DNA from 3 places in the Synechococcus sp. RS9909 genome. Region 3 is predicted to be linked to each of the others. Evidence: predicted binding sites of a transcription regulator. Region 3 holds the regulator's gene; each other region holds the start of a gene.
The links. The regulator NtcA, encoded in region 3, controls nitrogen genes in cyanobacteria. The targets are predictions, from matches to a motif close to GTANCNNNNGNTAC.

Region 1: the regulator NtcA is predicted to act here: its motif matches at 3,831-3,844, upstream of urtA (urea ABC transporter substrate-binding protein).
Region 2: the regulator NtcA is predicted to act here: its motif matches at 2,035-2,048, upstream of glnA (type I glutamate--ammonia ligase).

Annotation. Positions count from the first base shown of each region.
Region 1 covers NZ_CP047943.1:2,523,146-2,528,718, reverse strand. The annotation lists gene ureC (urease subunit alpha) at 1-184, opposite strand, end outside; gene SynRS9909_RS13430 (urease subunit beta) at 188-523, opposite strand; gene SynRS9909_RS13425 (urease subunit gamma) at 545-847, opposite strand; gene SynRS9909_RS13420 (urease accessory protein UreD) at 958-1,899, opposite strand; gene ureE (urease accessory protein UreE) at 2,007-2,492, shown strand; gene SynRS9909_RS13410 (urease accessory protein UreF) at 2,489-3,196, shown strand; gene ureG (urease accessory protein UreG) at 3,196-3,801, shown strand; gene urtA (urea ABC transporter substrate-binding protein) at 3,922-5,220, shown strand; gene urtB (urea ABC transporter permease subunit UrtB) at 5,289-5,573, shown strand, end outside.
Region 2 covers NZ_CP047943.1:1,548,740-1,554,312, forward strand. The annotation lists gene SynRS9909_RS07865 (nucleoside deaminase) at 1-75, shown strand, start outside; gene SynRS9909_RS07870 (alanine--glyoxylate aminotransferase family protein) at 47-1,231, opposite strand; gene SynRS9909_RS07875 (allophycocyanin subunit beta-18) at 1,326-1,850, opposite strand; gene glnA (type I glutamate--ammonia ligase) at 2,114-3,535, shown strand; gene SynRS9909_RS07885 (hypothetical protein) at 3,541-3,792, opposite strand; gene SynRS9909_RS07890 (class I SAM-dependent methyltransferase) at 3,932-4,993, shown strand; gene SynRS9909_RS07895 (hypothetical protein) at 5,067-5,384, shown strand; gene SynRS9909_RS07900 (hypothetical protein) at 5,417-5,573, opposite strand, start outside.
Region 3 covers NZ_CP047943.1:421,401-426,973, reverse strand. The annotation lists gene SynRS9909_RS02015 (hypothetical protein) at 1-108, opposite strand, end outside; gene SynRS9909_RS02010 (thioredoxin domain-containing protein) at 222-779, shown strand; gene thyX (FAD-dependent thymidylate synthase) at 803-1,528, shown strand; gene dcd (dCTP deaminase) at 1,530-2,123, opposite strand; gene SynRS9909_RS01995 (cob(I)yrinic acid a,c-diamide adenosyltransferase) at 2,123-2,731, opposite strand; gene rph (ribonuclease PH) at 2,893-3,633, shown strand; gene ntcA (global nitrogen regulator NtcA) at 3,712-4,455, shown strand; gene SynRS9909_RS01980 (DUF3084 domain-containing protein) at 4,519-5,573, shown strand, end outside.

The DNA.
Region 1 (5,573 bases), 500 kb from region 3:
GGGTCTGGGATTGGCCCATGCCGTCGCGGATCACCTTGCCGCCGCCGAACTTCACCTCATCGCCGTAGACGGTGTAATCCTTTTCGACTTCCAGAATCAGATCGGTGTCGGCCAGGCGAACCCTGTCGCCGGTGGTGGGTCCGTAGGTCTCGGCGTAGGCCTGGCGGGAGATGCGGTAGGGCATGGGTCAGGCGTCGAGGGGTCCGTTGATCTGGCTGTTGAAGCCGATGACGCGTCGCGCACCGGCGAAGGGAATCAGGTTCACGTCGCGGCTGTCGCCGGGTTCGAAGCGGATGGCGGTGCCGGCGGGGATGTCGAGCCGTTGACCGCGGGCTGCGGCCCGGTCGAACTGCAGGGCGGCATTGGCTTCGGCGAAGTGGAAGTGGGAGCCCACCTGCACCGGCCTGTCGCCGCTGTTGGCCACCGAAATCGTGGTGACGGGGCGACCGGCGTTGAGTTCGATCTCCCCCGGTTCGGGAAGCAGTTCGCCGGGAATGAGGTCGCCGGGGATGAAGGGGGCCATGGCAGGCATGCGTGGGGTGGGTCAGCGAATCGGGTCGTGCAGGGTCACGAGCTTGGTGCCATCGGGAAACACCGCTTCGATCTGCACCTCGTGCACCAGGTCCGGCACGCCCGCCATCACCTGATCGCGGCCCAGCCAGGTGCTGCCTTCCCGCATCAGTTCGGCCACGCTTTTGCCGTCGCGGGCCCCTTCCAGCACCAGGAAGCTGAGCCAGGCCACGGCCTCGGGATGGTTGAGCTTGAGGCCGCGTTGGAGCCGGCGTTCCGCCAGCAGCGCTGCGGTCACGATCAGGAGTTTGTCTTTCTCCTGGGGGGAGAGATGCATGGCAGGCACGGTGATGGGTGTGACGCCTGCACACCCAGCCTCAACCTTTGCAGCGGGCCGGCACCGTTCTGGTTCGTGGTGAACACTTCAGCGCTCCGTTCGGCAGTCGCTCAGCGGTTCCAGCCCAGCAGCGGGTCTTCCTGCAGTGGCCACACCCGGGGCCATTGCGGCGCCGACAGCCTCCGCGCCCGGCGGATCAGCCACCACACCCGACTGAACCAGAGCCGGGCATCCCGGCTGGATGGGCCGATGTATCGGGCGATCAGGCCCTGATCGAGCGCATCGCAGGCCATCGTTCCCGTCAGGCCGTTGCGGGCCTCTCGGCCCTGCGTCAGCAAGGCGCCGAGCATGTCCGCGTCTGATGGTTCCGGTGCAGCCCAGACCAGTGATCCGAACACCGGTTGCTGGTGCATGCCATGGGCTGTCTTGAGGGCATCGCCGCCCAGTTCCAGCCGGTCCACCAGTTCCCAGCGGCTATCGCTGTCATCCGATCGACGAATCTCCAGGTTCGAGCGCCAGCACCCCGCCCCCAGCGTTTCTCCGGCGGCGGTGCGGCCCAGGCGCACCAGTTCTCCGCCCAGATAGGAGGCGCCTGGGGCGAGCTCCACCTGCATGGTTTGTTCATAGAGCCCGCCGTCAAACAGCACCAGCTCCTGGGGCAGCCATTCCAGATCGCTGCCGGGCGCCAGCTTGAAGCGGCAGCTCTGCCGGGCCCAGGCGCCGGCGGGATGCAGCCGACTGCGCCCGACGCTTCCATACACCTTCTGGGCGGCCACGCTCGTGATCAGGCCGCGGCTGCCCCTGTCGGCCTCCAGGTGGATGGTCAGGGCATCGCCACCCACCAGGCCTCCGGCGGTGTGCAGCAGAGGCAGTTGGCAGCGACCATCGGCGCCCCGTTCGGCGCGCATCAGTTTGAGTGGTGCGCTGCAGCCGCCCTGATGGATGGTGACGCCCCGGCGCTGCAGCAGATGGAGATCGCAACGGCCATGCCACGGTTCGGTCGGCTGTTGGGAGAGAGCTTGTTGGGAGAGAGGCTGCTTCAAGGCTTGCATCGCCTCACCCTGCGCCGCTTCGCACTGATCACTCTGTAGCGGTTCACACCAAAGCCGCTCCGCTTCCCTGGGCAGGCTGGATCCCAACGCACAGCAAAGGCACAGCGATGGATGGGGCAGGGGAGTTGGTGGTGCTCTGTTCTCGTCAGCCCGTTGAGGGCGGCGCTGCAGGCTCCGCTTTGTTGCTGCCCCTCAGTGCCGAGGAGCGCACTCGCCTGCGCGGACGGCGTCGCACCGCCTGTGGCCGTGCGGTGTTGCTTCAGCTGCCCCGCACCGAGCCGCTGCAGCCGGGGGAGGTGCTCAGCGATGCCTGCCGCAGCCTGGAGGTGAAGGTGGTGGCGGCACCGGAACCCCTGCTGGTGGTGCGGGCGCCCTCGCCGTTGGCCCTGCTTCAGGCGGCTTATCACCTGGGCAACCGCCACGTCGCCCTGGAACTGCAGGACGGGGAGCTGCGTTTGTTGGAGGATTCGGTGCTGGCGGAGATGTTGCGGCGTCGCGGTCTGCAGGTGGAAACCGGTTGCCTGCCCTTTCATCCTGAGGGGGGCGCCTATGCGGCGGCCCATGGCCATTCCCATGCTCACCCCCGGTCATGAGCCGATCGCTCGCCCTGCTGCAGTTGGTCAGTCCGGCGTTGCCGGTGGGCGCCTTCAGTTATTCCGAGGGGCTGGAACAGCAACAGCAACAGGGGGCCTTGCCGGATCAGCAGGCGTTGGAAGCCTGGTTGCGGGCCGAACTCGAGCATGGTGCCGTGCGGATCGACACCGCTGCCCTGGCGCCGTTGCGCCTGGCCTTGCAGCAATGGCGCGATTGGGCGCCCCGTGGCGATGGGGATGGTGAAGCCCGCCAGCGCCTGCTCGACCTCGATCGCTGGTTGCTGGCCCAGCGGGAGGCGCCGGCGATGCGGGCCCAGCAGCGGCAGATGGGTCGCTCCCTGCAGCAGTTGCTGGCCGACCTCGGACATCCGTTGCCCTCGCCTTATGGCGACACGGTGGAGCCCGCGCTTGCCTATCCGGCAGCCTTCGCCTGGGCGGGGCTGGTCTGGGAGTTGAGCCCGCTGGAGTTGGCCGAGGGCTATCTCTACAGCTGGGTGGCCAATCAGCTCAGCGCCGCCGTTCGGTTGGTGCCCCTGGGCCCCAGCCGGGCCCAGCTGCTGCAGCGCCGGCTGCTGCCCCTGATCGCCGCCCAGGCCGCGTCATTGCAGGATCAGGACCCGCGTCAGCTCTGGAGCTCCGGGGTGGGTGCCTCCATGGCCCAGCTCTTGCATGCTGAGCTGTATTCACGACTGTTCCGAAGCTGATGGCCGGCAGCAAATTGAGGTTGGGTGTTGCCGGGCCGGTGGGCTCAGGAAAAACGGCCCTGGTGGAAGCGCTCTGCCGCCGCCTGCGTGATCGCCTCCAGCTGGCGGTGGTCACCAACGACATTTACACCCAGGAGGACGCCCAGTTCCTCACCCGGGTCGGTGCCCTGGAGCCGGAGCGGATCCGGGGGGTGGAAACCGGTGGTTGCCCCCACACCGCGATCCGGGAGGACTGTTCGATCAACCGGGCGGCTGTGGCGGAGCTGGAGGCGGCGTTCCCCGATCTGGATCTCGTGATGGTGGAAAGCGGTGGCGACAATCTGGCGGCCAGTTTCAGCCCGGAGCTGGTGGATTTCTGCCTCTATGTGATCGATGTGGCGGCCGGCGACAAGATTCCCCGCAAGGGGGGGCCGGGAATCACCCGTTCCGATCTGCTGGTGATCAACAAGATCGATCTGGCGCCGCTGGTCGGGGCGGATTTGCAGGTGATGGAACGGGACACTTTGCGGATGCGAGGTGAGCGTCCTTGGTGCTTCACCAACCTCAACAGCGGCGAAGGCCTGGATCAGGTGGAGGCGTTTGTGTGGCAACAGCTACCGAATTGAGGAGATGATCGCCGGGCGCTTCTCAAAGCGTTGCCATTGATACCTGTGCTGGGCACAGGCGCTGGGAGGGTGACTTTGCCGCTTTGACAAGCGCGCGACTCACGAATTTCCAGAAGCACAATGACTCAACCATTGTCAAAGCGGTTCCTGATCGGGCTCGCAGCTGTTTCCCTCGGTGTGTCGGTCACGGCCTGTGGTGGTGGTGAAAAAACGGCGGATAGTGGCCAGTTTGACGATTCCGTCAAGGTGGGCATTCTTCACTCTCTGAGTGGCACCATGGCCATCTCAGAAACCACCTTGGTGGACACTGAGAAGATGGCGATTGAGGAAATCAACGCCGCAGGTGGCATTGAAGTTGATGGCAAGAAATTCAAAATCGACTACATTGTCGAAGATGGGGCTTCGGATTGGCCCACCTTTGCCGAAAAATCCAAGAAGCTGATTGATTCCGATAAGGTTGCGGTTGTCTTCGGCGGCTGGACCTCCGCCAGCCGCAAGGCGATGCTGCCGGTGTATGAGTCAAAGGATGCCTTCCTCTATTACCCGATTCAATACGAGGGTCAGGAGTGTTCCAAGAACATCTTCTACACCGGTGCGACTCCGAATCAGCAATCGGAGCCAGCCACCGAGTTCATGTATCTGAAGTCGCCGGCTGCCGGCAAGCCCTTCTTCCTTGTGGGCTCGGATTACGTGTTCCCCCGCACCTCGAACACGATCACCAAAGCGCAGCTGGCCGTGCTTGGCGGCAAGGTGGTGGGTGAAGATTATCTGCCTCTCGGCAATACCGAGGTGGCGCCGATCATCGCCAAAATCAAAGAGGCGCTCCCCGATGGTGGTGTGATCATTAACACCTTGAATGGCGACCAGAACGTGGCCTTCTTCAAGCAGATTCAGGATGCTGGCATCACGCCTGAGAATGGCTATTACGTGATGAGCTACTCCATTGCCGAGGAGGAAATCAAAACGATTGGACCCGAGTTCCTCAAGGGCCACTATGGCGCCTGGAACTACATGATGTCGATCGATACGCCGGCATCCAAGACCTTCGCCGCCAACTACAAGAAGTTCACGGATGATCCCGATGCCGTGGTGGCTGATCCCCAGGAGTCGGCCTACAACATGGTCTATCTCTGGAAGAAGGCGGTAGAAAAAGCGGGCAGCTTCGATGACGACAAGGTACGGGAAGCTCTGATCGGCGTCAAGTTTGATGCTCCTCAAGGGCCGATCGAAGTGCGTCCCAATCACCACATCTCGCAGATTGCCCGGATCGGCAAGATCACTCCGGCAGGTCAGTTTGAGATTGTGGCCCAGTCGGATAACCCGATCGACCCCCAGGCCTGGAACCAGTTCGATCCTTCCTCCAAAGGCTTCGCCTGCGACTGGAGCGACCCCAGCAAGGGCGAGAAATACAAGCTCTGATCGCTGGCTTGACCCCTGCGGGAGTGGCTCAGCACTCCCGCTTCTTTTTCACTCTCTGACATTTGCCAGTGGAGCTTCTTCTTGAAAGCCTCTTCAATGGTCTGGCGATTGGTTCTGTGCTGTTGATTGCAGCCCTGGGCCTGGCCATTGTGTTCGGTCTGATGGGTGTGATCAATCTCGCCCATGGTGAGCTGATCATGCTCGGCGCTTACACCACCTATGTGGTGCAGCTGATTTTCAAGCAGCCAGCGCTGCTACCCGTCTACGACATGTATTTGATTGTTGCTCTGCCGATCGCCTTTGTGGTGAGCGGCGTTGTGGGCATTTTGCTGGAGCGCACAATCATCCGCCGT
Region 2 (5,573 bases), 1.1 Mb from region 3:
GGTGGGGTGATGGAGCCGGAGGCGAGAACCAGGCTGGAAGCCTGGTTCAGACAACGGCGGCAGCGACCGACTTGAACCGGGGCAGTTCGGTCTCAAACAGGTTGAGCAGTCGATCCACGTTCTCAGGATTGGAGTTGTAACCCATCAGGCCGATCCGCCAGATCTTGCCGGCCAGGGTGCCGAGCCCACCACCCACTTCGATGCCGTGGGTGTTGAGCAGGTGCTGGCTGAAGGCCTTGCCATCCACCCCTTCCGGGATGCGCACGGTGGTGAGGGTGGGGAGACGCAAGGCCTCGGGGGCATGGAGCACCAGGCCGAGTCGCTCGAGGCCAGCCCAAAGCGCTTCGGCATTGCGACGATGACGGGCCCAGGCCTGCTCCAGCCCCTCTTCCGCCAGCAGACGCAGGGCTTCCCGCATGCCGAAGTTCATGTTCACCGGTGCCGTGTGGTGGTACACCCGATCACTCCCCCAGTATTGATTCAACAGGGAGACATCGAGATACCAGTTGGGCACTTTGCTGGAGCGGGAAGCGAGTTTCGCTTCAGCGCGGGGGCCCATCGTGAAGGGTCCGAGGCCTGGAGGGCAGCTCAGCCCTTTCTGACTGCAGCTGTAGGCAAGGTCGACTTTCCAGGCATCGAGGAAAAGGGGAACGCCACCAAGGGACGTGACGGTGTCGAGCAGCAGCAGGCAATCATGCTTGCGGCAAAGATCGCCCACACCCTCCATCGGCTGGCAGATGCCCGTGGAGGTTTCGGCATGCACCATCGCCAGAATCGCGGGCCGATGCTCGATCAGGGCTGCCTCGAGCTCCTCCAGGCTGAAGGCCTCTCCCCAGGGACGCTCGATCACCCGCACATCGGCGCGGTAACGACCGGCCATGTCAGCGAGGCGATGACCGAAATAGCCCTTCACAGCCACAAGCACGGTGTCACCGGGCTCGACCGTGTTGGCCAGGGTGGCTTCCATGGCAGCACTGCCGGTGCCGCTCATGGGAAGGGTGAGGCGATTGTCGGTTTGCCAGGCGTAACGGAGCAGCTCCTGCACCTCGCTCATCAACTCCACATAGAGAGGATCGAGGTGACCGATCGGGGTGCGCGACAGGGCCTGGAGCACCGTCGGATGGGCATTGGAAGGGCCAGGACCCAACAGAAGCCGATCCGGTGTGGCGATCGGGGCAAGAGCCTGGCGGTGGCTCGAATCAACCGGACGCTGAGAGAGCGATGTCGCCAAGGCCTGCACAAGAAATTAATGGCGTGAAGCCTACGCAGTCGCTCCGCCAAGACGGGGAGAGATGTGCGTTTGCAACGGTGAAAACAGCAAACCGTCAGCGCTGCCGCACGTCGGTGGCCGCCAGGCCGGAGGCCATGTGATCAAAGGGCTGACGAATCACGGCACAACGATCGATCTCCAGACCCTCCGCCACCAGCCGTTCACAGAGCACCTCAGCCAGCAGGGTGATGCTGCGCACGGTCGGACCCGTCGGCACTCCCAGGCTCTTGTAAGTGTCATCGAGTCCGTTCAACACCCGTTCGTTGAGGATGGTGCTGTCACCGGCCACCAGGGCGTAGCTGGCATAGCGAAGGAAGTAATCCATATCGCGCAGACAGGCGGCCAGGCGTCGGGTGGTGTAGGCATTACCGCCGGGAAGCAGCAGTTCCGGGTCGCCGGCAAACAGCCGCTGGCTCGCTTCGCGCACCACCTCCGCGGCTTCGCGGTTGATCAGTTCCACGGCCTTGAGCCGAATGGAAGCTTCCGAGAGATAGTCATCAATCCTGTCCATGGCGGAGCGATCGAGATAACGACCGAGCTGGTCGTAGCGGCCGATCAACCCGGTGATGGCATCACGCATGGCGCAGGCTTAGACGATGACAAGCTGGAAAGTAACACCAGCGAACCGTGGAGAACGCTTTGGGTGGCTGCGATATGGCCCAATTGACAGAAACGGTTACCAAGCAGAAAATCGGCGCAGCCGCCACGCTGCAGGTGTCGACTGCGGCTGACGAGCGCGGGTCAGGACCGAGGACCCCAAAAATGTACGCATTGATACAAAAAGAGGGTCGATCCCTCCCTACGGTCCGCCACGACTGAGGCTTCGTGCCACCCACATCATTCATGGCCAAGACCGCACAGGACGTTCTCCGGCAGATCAAGGACGACGGCATTGAGCTGATCGACCTGAAGTTCACCGATCTGCATGGCAAGTGGCAGCACCTGACGGTCTGCGCCGACATGGTGGATGACCAGGCGTTCAGTGAAGGACTGGCGTTCGACGGGTCATCGATCCGGGGCTGGAAAGCGATCAACGCCTCCGACATGGCGATGGTTCCCGATCCCAACACCGCCTGGATCGATCCTTTTTATCGGCACAAGACCCTGAGCCTGATCTGTTCGATTCAGGATCCGCGCACCGGCGAGCCCTACGACCGCTGCCCCCGGGCCCTGGCGCAGAAAGCGCTGGCCTACCTCGCCGGCACAGGGCTGGCCGACACTGCATTCTTCGGTCCGGAGCCGGAATTCTTCCTGTTCGACGACGTCCGCTACAGCTCCAGTGAAGGAGGATGTTTCTACAGCGTTGACACGATTGAAGCCCCCTGGAATTCCGGCCGACTGGAAGAAGGCGGCAATCTGGCCTACAAGATTCAGTTGAAGGAGGGTTATTTCCCTGTCGCCCCCAACGACACCGCCCAGGACATCCGCTCCGAGATGCTCCTGATGATGGGACAACTGGGGATTCCCATCGAAAAGCACCACCATGAGGTGGCCGGCGCCGGCCAGCACGAACTGGGCATGAAGTTCGCCGAGCTGATCCAGGCCGCCGACAACGTGATGACGTACAAATACGTGGTGCGGAACGTTGCCAAGAAATATGGCAAAACCGCCACCTTCATGCCGAAGCCGGTGTTCAACGACAACGGCAGTGGCATGCACGTGCACCAGAGCCTCTGGAAAGGCGGCCAACCCCTCTTTTTCGGCGAAGGCACCTACGCCAACCTCTCCCAGACCGCCCGTTGGTACATCGGCGGCATTCTCAGGCACGCCCCCTCCTTCCTCGCCTTCACCAACCCCACCACCAACAGCTACAAGCGCCTGGTGCCCGGCTTTGAAGCACCCGTGAACCTGGTGTATTCCGAGGGGAACCGCTCCGCCGCCGTGCGGATTCCGCTCACCGGCCCGAACCCGAAAGCGAAGCGTCTCGAGTTCCGTTCTGGCGATGCTCTGGCCAACCCCTACCTGGCCTTCACGGCGATGATGATGGCCGGTATCGACGGGATCAAGAACCAGATCGATCCCGGCGACGGCACTGATGTGGATCTGTTCGAGCTGCCCGCCGACGAGTTGGCGCAAATCGCCACCGTGCCCGCATCCCTGAACGGGGCTCTGGAGGCCCTCAACGCCGACAAGCACTATCTGATGGAAGGGGGTGTCTTCAGCGAAGACTTCATCAACAACTGGATCGACATCAAATACGAGGAGGTGCAGCAGCTGCGACAGCGGCCCCACCCCCACGAATTCGTGATGTATTACGACGCCTGATTCGATCAGCGAAAGGCGTGCCTCAGCTGGGCCAGGGCGCTGTCATGCAAGTGGCGGCGGTGCTGGTCCCGCTGGGCCCAGGCCCGTTGCTGGGCCATGGCATTGCGGCCATCCAATCGGTCGGGATGGGTTTCCATTTGCGCTAAAAGCGCCTCGTGGTGGCGCTGGTCCTGAGCATGGTGATCAGACCAGGCGACGAATTCAGCGGCTGCCCGCTGGCGACGCTCCAACAGGTTGCGGCGATCACGATCGGTCATGGCTGAAGCCTCCGATTCCTGCCATCAGTCTGTAGCAACCACTACCGTTTTTCCGGGCTGCGACATGAAACGTGCCATGGTCACGCCGGCAGGCTCCGGTGAGCTGGAATGGGCAGCATCTGGATGCCCGACTGCCGCGATGGCGACGCCCACTCTCACTGAAATCGCCTACCGCACCCTGCAGCAGAGCCGCAGCCTGGCGGGCCTCGCGCACAAGGAATTGAGCACCAAGCTCATGGAGTGGGTCGCTCCGGAGGCCACCCCCCAAACCGAAGCGGTGCCCCAGGAGATGTTTCTGGAGCTGCGCCGTTCCCTCGCCGCCCTTGAGGATCAAGACTGGCAAGACGCCGAAGCGGGGCTCTACCCCACCCGTCAGCTTTTCGATCTCCCCTGGGTCGACTGGGCCACCCGCTATCCCCGGCTCTGGCTCGATCTGCCCTCCACCTGGATGCGGCGCAAAGATCGGAATGTGCGCGACCTGCCCGATGAGGCGCAGGATGCGCTCTACCCCTCCTATTACCTACAGAACTTTCACCATCAAACCGATGGCTACCTGAGCGACCACTCCGCGGAGCTCTACGACCTCCAGGTCGAGATCCTCTTCAACGGCTCTGCTGATGCCATGCGCAGGCGCGTGATCGCCCCCCTGCTGCGCGGTGTCCGCCGATTTAACAACCGCCCGGCCGCCGCCCTGAAGGTGCTCGATGTGGCCACGGGAACGGGGCGAACCCTGCATCAGATCCGGGCTGCGCTCCCCGACGCCACCCTGATCGGCCTGGATCTGTCCGAGGCCTATCTGCGTCAGGCGAATCGTTGGCTGAACCAGGGCCGGCAGGGTCTGGTGCAACTGTTGCAGGGCAATGGCGAAGCCCTCCCCTTCGCCGACGGCAGCATGCAGGCGGTGACCTGCGTGTTCCTGCTGCATGAGTTGCCCGGCGACGCGCGTCAGGCCGTGCTTGCAGAGTGCTATCGCGTGCTCGAACCCGGCGGCGTTCTGGTGCTGGCCGATTCGATTCAGCTGGCTGATTCCCCCCAGTTCAGCGTGGCGATGGAGAATTTCCGCCGCGCCTTCCACGAGCCTTACTACCCGGATTACATCCGCGATGACATCGACGCCAGGCTCAGCGCAGCCGGCTTCCAGGGGATCACGGCCGAGTCCCACTTCATGACGCGGGTCTGGGCCGCCCAGAAAACCCCATAAGGTTTTCCTGACACGGGCTCTTGCGCCGGGAGCTCTCGACCATAAGGTGCTCCTATCCCTGTTGCGGGAGTCCATGACCAACCCCTTTCGTTTGCGCTGGCTTCAGGGCTGGACCTTCCAGCTGGTGCTGATGGAGGGAAAGGTTCAGGTTGAAGCCCATGGCTTCGGCATCTGTCTGCGCACAGCCCTCTTCCCAGGTGAAAGCCCCCACGCTGCCGCTGATCGCCTCGTGCTGGCAGAAGATCGCCGTCGCCGCGCCCTCCATCAGGCCTGGATTCGCGGACAGGATCTGCCCCAGGCCAGCCCCCAGGTGGTGCCCAACCTTGACGCACCCCGCCCCGAGGCACCGGAATCGCTGGTGGTGGTCCACCCCGAACCCCTGGCGGCCTGAGCACTTCGCCACCAACCGCTGACTCGCCCGCCTCAGCGTTGCGCCAGGATCCAGCCCAGGAGCAGGCCCGGTCCACCCCAGCGCAAAGCGCGCCAGAACCACCAACCGGAGGGCCTCAGGTTCAGTCTCTGCCGCTCCGGCAGTGCTTCAAGCAGCTGACGCAGCAGGGCCTGGCGTTGCCGCAAACGC
Region 3 (5,573 bases):
TTCCTGCTGAAAGATCGTCCAGTGATGACCGAGCAGAACCGCCACCACAAACAGCACCAGCACGAGCGGGGCGCGGAAGGGCAAGACGAGGAAACGCAGCAGAGCCATCAATGCGCGATGCCGGCAGAGCCCTGAAAGCCGTGCCCAAAGTAGCGGGGGAGCCGACCGGGCGCTGGCGGCATGGGCCTGCCAGAGTGTCGCCGCGATCGCGATCGTCCGGCATGAGTGGCAGCGCTGCCCCCACCAGCCTCAGCACCGTGCAGAAAGTGCTGCTGCTGGCCTGTGCCCTGGTGCTGGCGGGGCTGTTATTTCTTCTGCGCGGAGGCCTGACGGCGGAAAGTCCCTTGGACCAGCTGGCGCGCCGATCGCTGCTGCCGGAGCAGGCCCTGACGAGCGGTCGACCGACCCTGCTGGAGTTCTATGCCGACTGGTGCGAGGTGTGCCGGGAGATGGCACCGGCGATGCTCGCCAATGAGCAGCGGTATCGCGACCAGCTCAATGTGGTGCTGGTGAACGTCGACAACCCCCGCTGGCAGGACCTGATCGATCGCTACGACGTGAACGGGATTCCCCAGCTCAACCTCTTTGATGCGGAAGGCCAGCCGCGCGGCCGTTCGCTCGGCCGCCGCTCCCAGACGGAACTGGAAGCCTTGAGTGAGGCCCTGATCGACAACAGCCCGCTGCCACAGCTGGCCGGTGTCGGCGACACCACCCCACTGACGCCTGCGACTGTGGCCACACCGGCGCCCTCCGGCGTCGGTCCGCGCAGCCACGGCTGAATGCCATCACGCCCAGAACACCCATGGATTCCCGCTTCCGCGTCGATCTGATTGCTGCCACCCCCAACCCGCAGCAGTGCGTGTATGCCGGCATGCATCAGGACTACAGCGAGGGCTTCGTGGCCGCTGATCGCGACAACTGGCCGGATGAAACCCGGGCCGGTGAAATCTGCGTGAAACGGCTCCTGGCGGGTGAGCGTGGCCATTACGGTCCGCTGGAGCATGCCCAGATCGTGCTCAACGTGGGCTGGTTTCCCCATTCGGTGATGCAGCAGGCCCGCACCCATCGGGTGGGCGTGAGCTTTGATGTGCAATCGATGCGCTACACCGGCGAGAGAATCTGCCGGGCCGCGAACGGCGACATCGATCTCGAGGAGGTGTTCTACCTGCGCCCAGAGGGCCAGTACAGCGACCGCCAGGGCAAGAAGTATGCCTACACCGCCGCAGAGCGCAGCAAGGATCTCGCCCTCTGCCGCGCGGCGGCGGCGCGCTATCGCGACCTGCTCGCCGCCGGCTTCGCTGAAGAACATGCCCGCGGCATCCTGCCCTTCGATTACCGCCAGCACTTCGTGGTGAGCTTCAGCTTGCGGGCCTTTCTGCACTTCATGGATCTACGCGCCAAACTCGATGCTCAGCAAGAGATTCGCGAACTCTGCGATCTGCTCTGGCCCCACCTGCAGCAGTGGGCACCGGAATTCGCCACTTGGTACGAAAAGAGCCGCTTGCATAAGGCAAAGCTGGCGCCTTAGATCACACCTTTGCCAGCGTCACCCGTTCCGGTTGATGCTGGTATTTGCCTTGGCGGTCGCTGTAGGTGGTGTCGCAGGGATCCCCCTCGAAGAAGAGCAGCTGACAGATACCTTCATTGGCATAAATACGGCAGTCAGCACCGGAGCTGTTGCTGAATTCCAGAGTGAGGTGTCCTTCCCAGCTCGCTTCCGCTGGCGTGGTATTGACGATGATGCCCAGGCGGGCATAGGTGCTTTTGCCGAGGCAAATCACCGTGATGTTCGCGGGCACCTTCATCTTTTCCAGGGCCACACCCAAGCCATAGGAGTGGGCCGGAAGGATGAAGTAATCGCCATCGGCATCGTGATGGAGCTCCGTGGGCTCCAGGTTGGCGGGATTGAACCGCTTCGGGTTCATCACCGTGCCCGGCACGTGCTTGAAGATCAGGAATTCCTGCGGCGACAGGCGCAGGTCGTAGCCATACGACGAGCATCCGAAGCTGAGCACCGGGCGCTGCTGCTGATCCGGCTCCAGATGACGGACCAGCCCCGCCTGGAAAGGCTCCAGCATGCCGGCCTGCGCCTGTTCGGTGATCCAGCGATCGTTCTTGAGCATCAGAAGCCTCGGCGCAGTTCCGTGACCTGATCAGCCAGCCCCATCAGAAACTCGGGGATTGCCGGGCCGGTGACAATCACATCCACCGAACCCGGACGGCGCTGCAGCGCAGCCTGCACATCCTCCTCGTTCAGGTAGCCGAGCGCAATCGCCAGACCCAGCTCATCAAGCACGAGCTGATCCAACTCGCCCGCCAGCAGGCTGTCGCGACACACCTGCCAGAGCGCTTCCACCGCATCGTTCACCGCAGGCGGCTGCCCCTCAGCCGGCTCACCCAGACAACCAGGCACGGCTGGACGCAACCAATCCAGCCGTCCGCAGAGGCTGAGGCGACGCTCTGGCCCCTGGTCGACGCCCCCTTTGAGGAACTGCACCACCATCACCCGGCTGCCAAGACCGGCGGCGCGCAGCGCCTGGCTGAACACTGTGGAAAAACTGCCACGATAGGGAGCCGTATGCACCTGCAACTGACCCTCCGGTGCCACCAGATGCAGGGGTGGCCGCGGCGGCACAGGGGGCAACGGCCGCAGACCAGCACGCTCAAGGGCCCGGCGCTCGGCGCTGCGCGGGTCCAGGGGGCGATGGCTCGAACTGAGGCTGGCGGTCATGGCGTTCACACGGCCGCACCCGGCCTGCAGGGTTCGAATCTAGCGCCGGAAGCGCGGCACACAAGCCGACTGACACCATCCATGGTGTGCGCCCCTGGTCATGGTGTGCGCCTGGGACAACGGTCGAGCTGTCAGGCTCAGCTGCATGCCGCCGCGCCTCGATGTCCAACCAGGTCTCCACACGAGTCGATGGCCGCTCGCCCAGCGAACTGAGGCCTGTCGCGATCGAGTGGGATCCGATGGGCTTTGCCCTCAGCTCCGTGCTGGTGCGCAGCGGGCGCACGGCCGTGCTCTGCAGCATTGGCCACGAGGCCGGCGTGCCCCGCTGGCGCATGGGCAGCGGCAAGGGCTGGCTCAGTGCCGAGTACCGCCTGCTGCCCGGGTCAACGCCCGAGCGGCAGAAGCGGGAACTGCTGAAACTCTCCGGCCGCACCCAGGAGATCCAACGCCTGATCGGCCGCAGCCTCAGGGCTTGCCTCGACATGGAGGCCCTGGGGGAGAACACCCTGCTGGTCGACTGCGATGTGATCCAGGCCGATGCCGGCACCCGCACCGCCGCAATCACCGGCGCCTGGGTGGCGCTGCAACGGGCCTGCGAGCGCCTGGTGAAGCGAGGCGACCTCAGCCACAACCCCGTGCGCGACCAGGTGGCCGCCGTCTCGGTGGGGCTGATCGGCGGAGAGGCGCTGCTCGACCTCAACTACAGCGAAGACAGCCAGGCCGATGTGGATCTGAATGTGGTGATGGATGGCAGCGGCCGCCTGCTGGAACTGCAGGGCACCGCTGAAGGTGCCCCCTTCAGCCGCAGCGAACTGACGCGGCTGCTCGACCTGGCCGAACCAGGCCTGACGGCCCTGATGGCGGCGCAGCAGCGGGCCCTGGCACCGGAGTCGCGCCCCTGAGCAACGCCGGATTTCGTGTGGATTGCTACAAGGTGGAGCCAGGGCCATCCGTAGCGTCCAGCCACCTGCAGTGCCGCCATGGTCGGAGCCACCCGCGGCTTCAGCCGTTACTCACCCCAGCCCGCTCCAGCTTCCAGCGGCGGCGGCACCACCCTGGCCAACACGGCCACGGCCCATACCCCCACCCTCCTGGAAGTGATCCGCGATCTGGAGGGTGCCAGCACCGAGCTGGTGGAACGGGGTAAAACCATCTTTTTCCCCGGTGATCCCGCCGAGCGGGTGTACCTGATCCGGCGTGGCGCCGTCAGGCTGTCCCGGGTCTACGAATCGGGGGAGGAGATCACCGTGGCGCTGCTGCGGGAAAACAGCCTCTTCGGGGTGCTGTCGCTGCTCACCGGCCATCGCTCCGATCGCTTCTATCACGCTGTGGCCTTCACCCGGGTCGAGATGGTCACGGCGCCTGCCGCTTCCGTGCGCCAGGCGATCGAAGCCGATACCGGCGTAGGCCTGTTGCTGCTGCAAGGGCTCTCAAGCCGCATCCTGCAAACCGAAACGATGATCGAAACGCTCACCCACCGCGACATGTCGTCGCGACTGGTGAGTTTTCTGCTCGTGCTCTGCCGCGATTTCGGCATCCCCGGCACCCAGGGCATCACCATCGACCTGCGGCTCTCGCATCAATCAATCGCTGAAGCGATCGGATCCACCCGCGTCACCATCACCCGACTGCTCGGGGATCTGCGCAATGCGGGGCTGGTGGAAATCGACCGAAAGAAGATCACCGTGCTCGATCCGATCGCCCTCGCCAAACGTTTCAGCTGAGCCATCCGCGGGGGACAATGGGCTCCGGTCGGCCCGTCGTCCCCCTTCACCGCCCTTGGATTCGTGACCGGCTGGCTGTTGATCCTGATCCTGCTCGTGCTCGGTGGCGTGCTCGCCACCCTGGGCGATCGGCTCGGCTCCAAGGTGGGCAAGGCCCGGTTGAGCCTGATGGGATTGCGGCCGCGCCGCACCGCCGTGGTGATCACCGTGCTCACGGGCAGCCTGATTTCAGCGCTGTCGCTCGGCCTGCTGCTGCTGGTGAGTCGGCAGCTGCGGGTGGGGCTGTTTGAACTGAACGCCCTGCAGACCAAGCTCAACGACAGCCGCAAGGCCCTGAAGGCGAGTCGGCAGGCCCAGAAGAAAGCGAGCCGTGAACTGCTTCAGGCCCAGGCCGAACGCTCGCGTGCCAGCAAGGATCTGGCCGATGCCAAAGCCAAGGCCGAAACCCTCCGCCAGGCGCTGGTGCCGCTGCAGCAACAACGCCAGCAGCTGGAGGCGGAACGGGCTCGACTCAGCCGCGACGTGAAAGCGCGCGATGCCGAGATCCGACGCACGGAAGCCGAGCTGGCCCAGGTGCGCGATCGCATTCGCAGCGGCGAGGCGGAACTGCGCCAACTGGAGAAAAACGTGTTGGCCCTGCGGCGAGGCAGCGTGGTGCTCAGCAGCGGCGAACCCCTGGCCACAGCGACCCTGCGGCTCGACAATCCAGGGCAAGCCAAGCAGGTGATCGACCAGATGCTGCGTGAGGCCAACCTGCAGGCCTACCAGCGGGTGTTGCCGGGTGAGAAGGCCGATCGGCAGATTCTGCTGGTGCCACGCAACGACATTGAACGGCTCGAACAGGTGATTCGCCAACCGGGCACCTGGGTGGTGAACATCCGCTCCGCCGCCAATGTGCTACTTGGCGAAACCGTGGTCTATGCCATTCCTGAAGTACGTCCGAACACCCAGGTGGTGAACACGGGCGATGTGCTGGCGCGCACCACGATCGAACGCAACGAGACTGGCAACGAAGCGGTGCGCAACCGCTTGAATCTGCTCCTGGCCTCCGCCCTTGCTGAAGCCCAACGGCGGGGGTCCCTCAGTCAGGGACTCCAGTTCGACGCCAACCGCCTCAA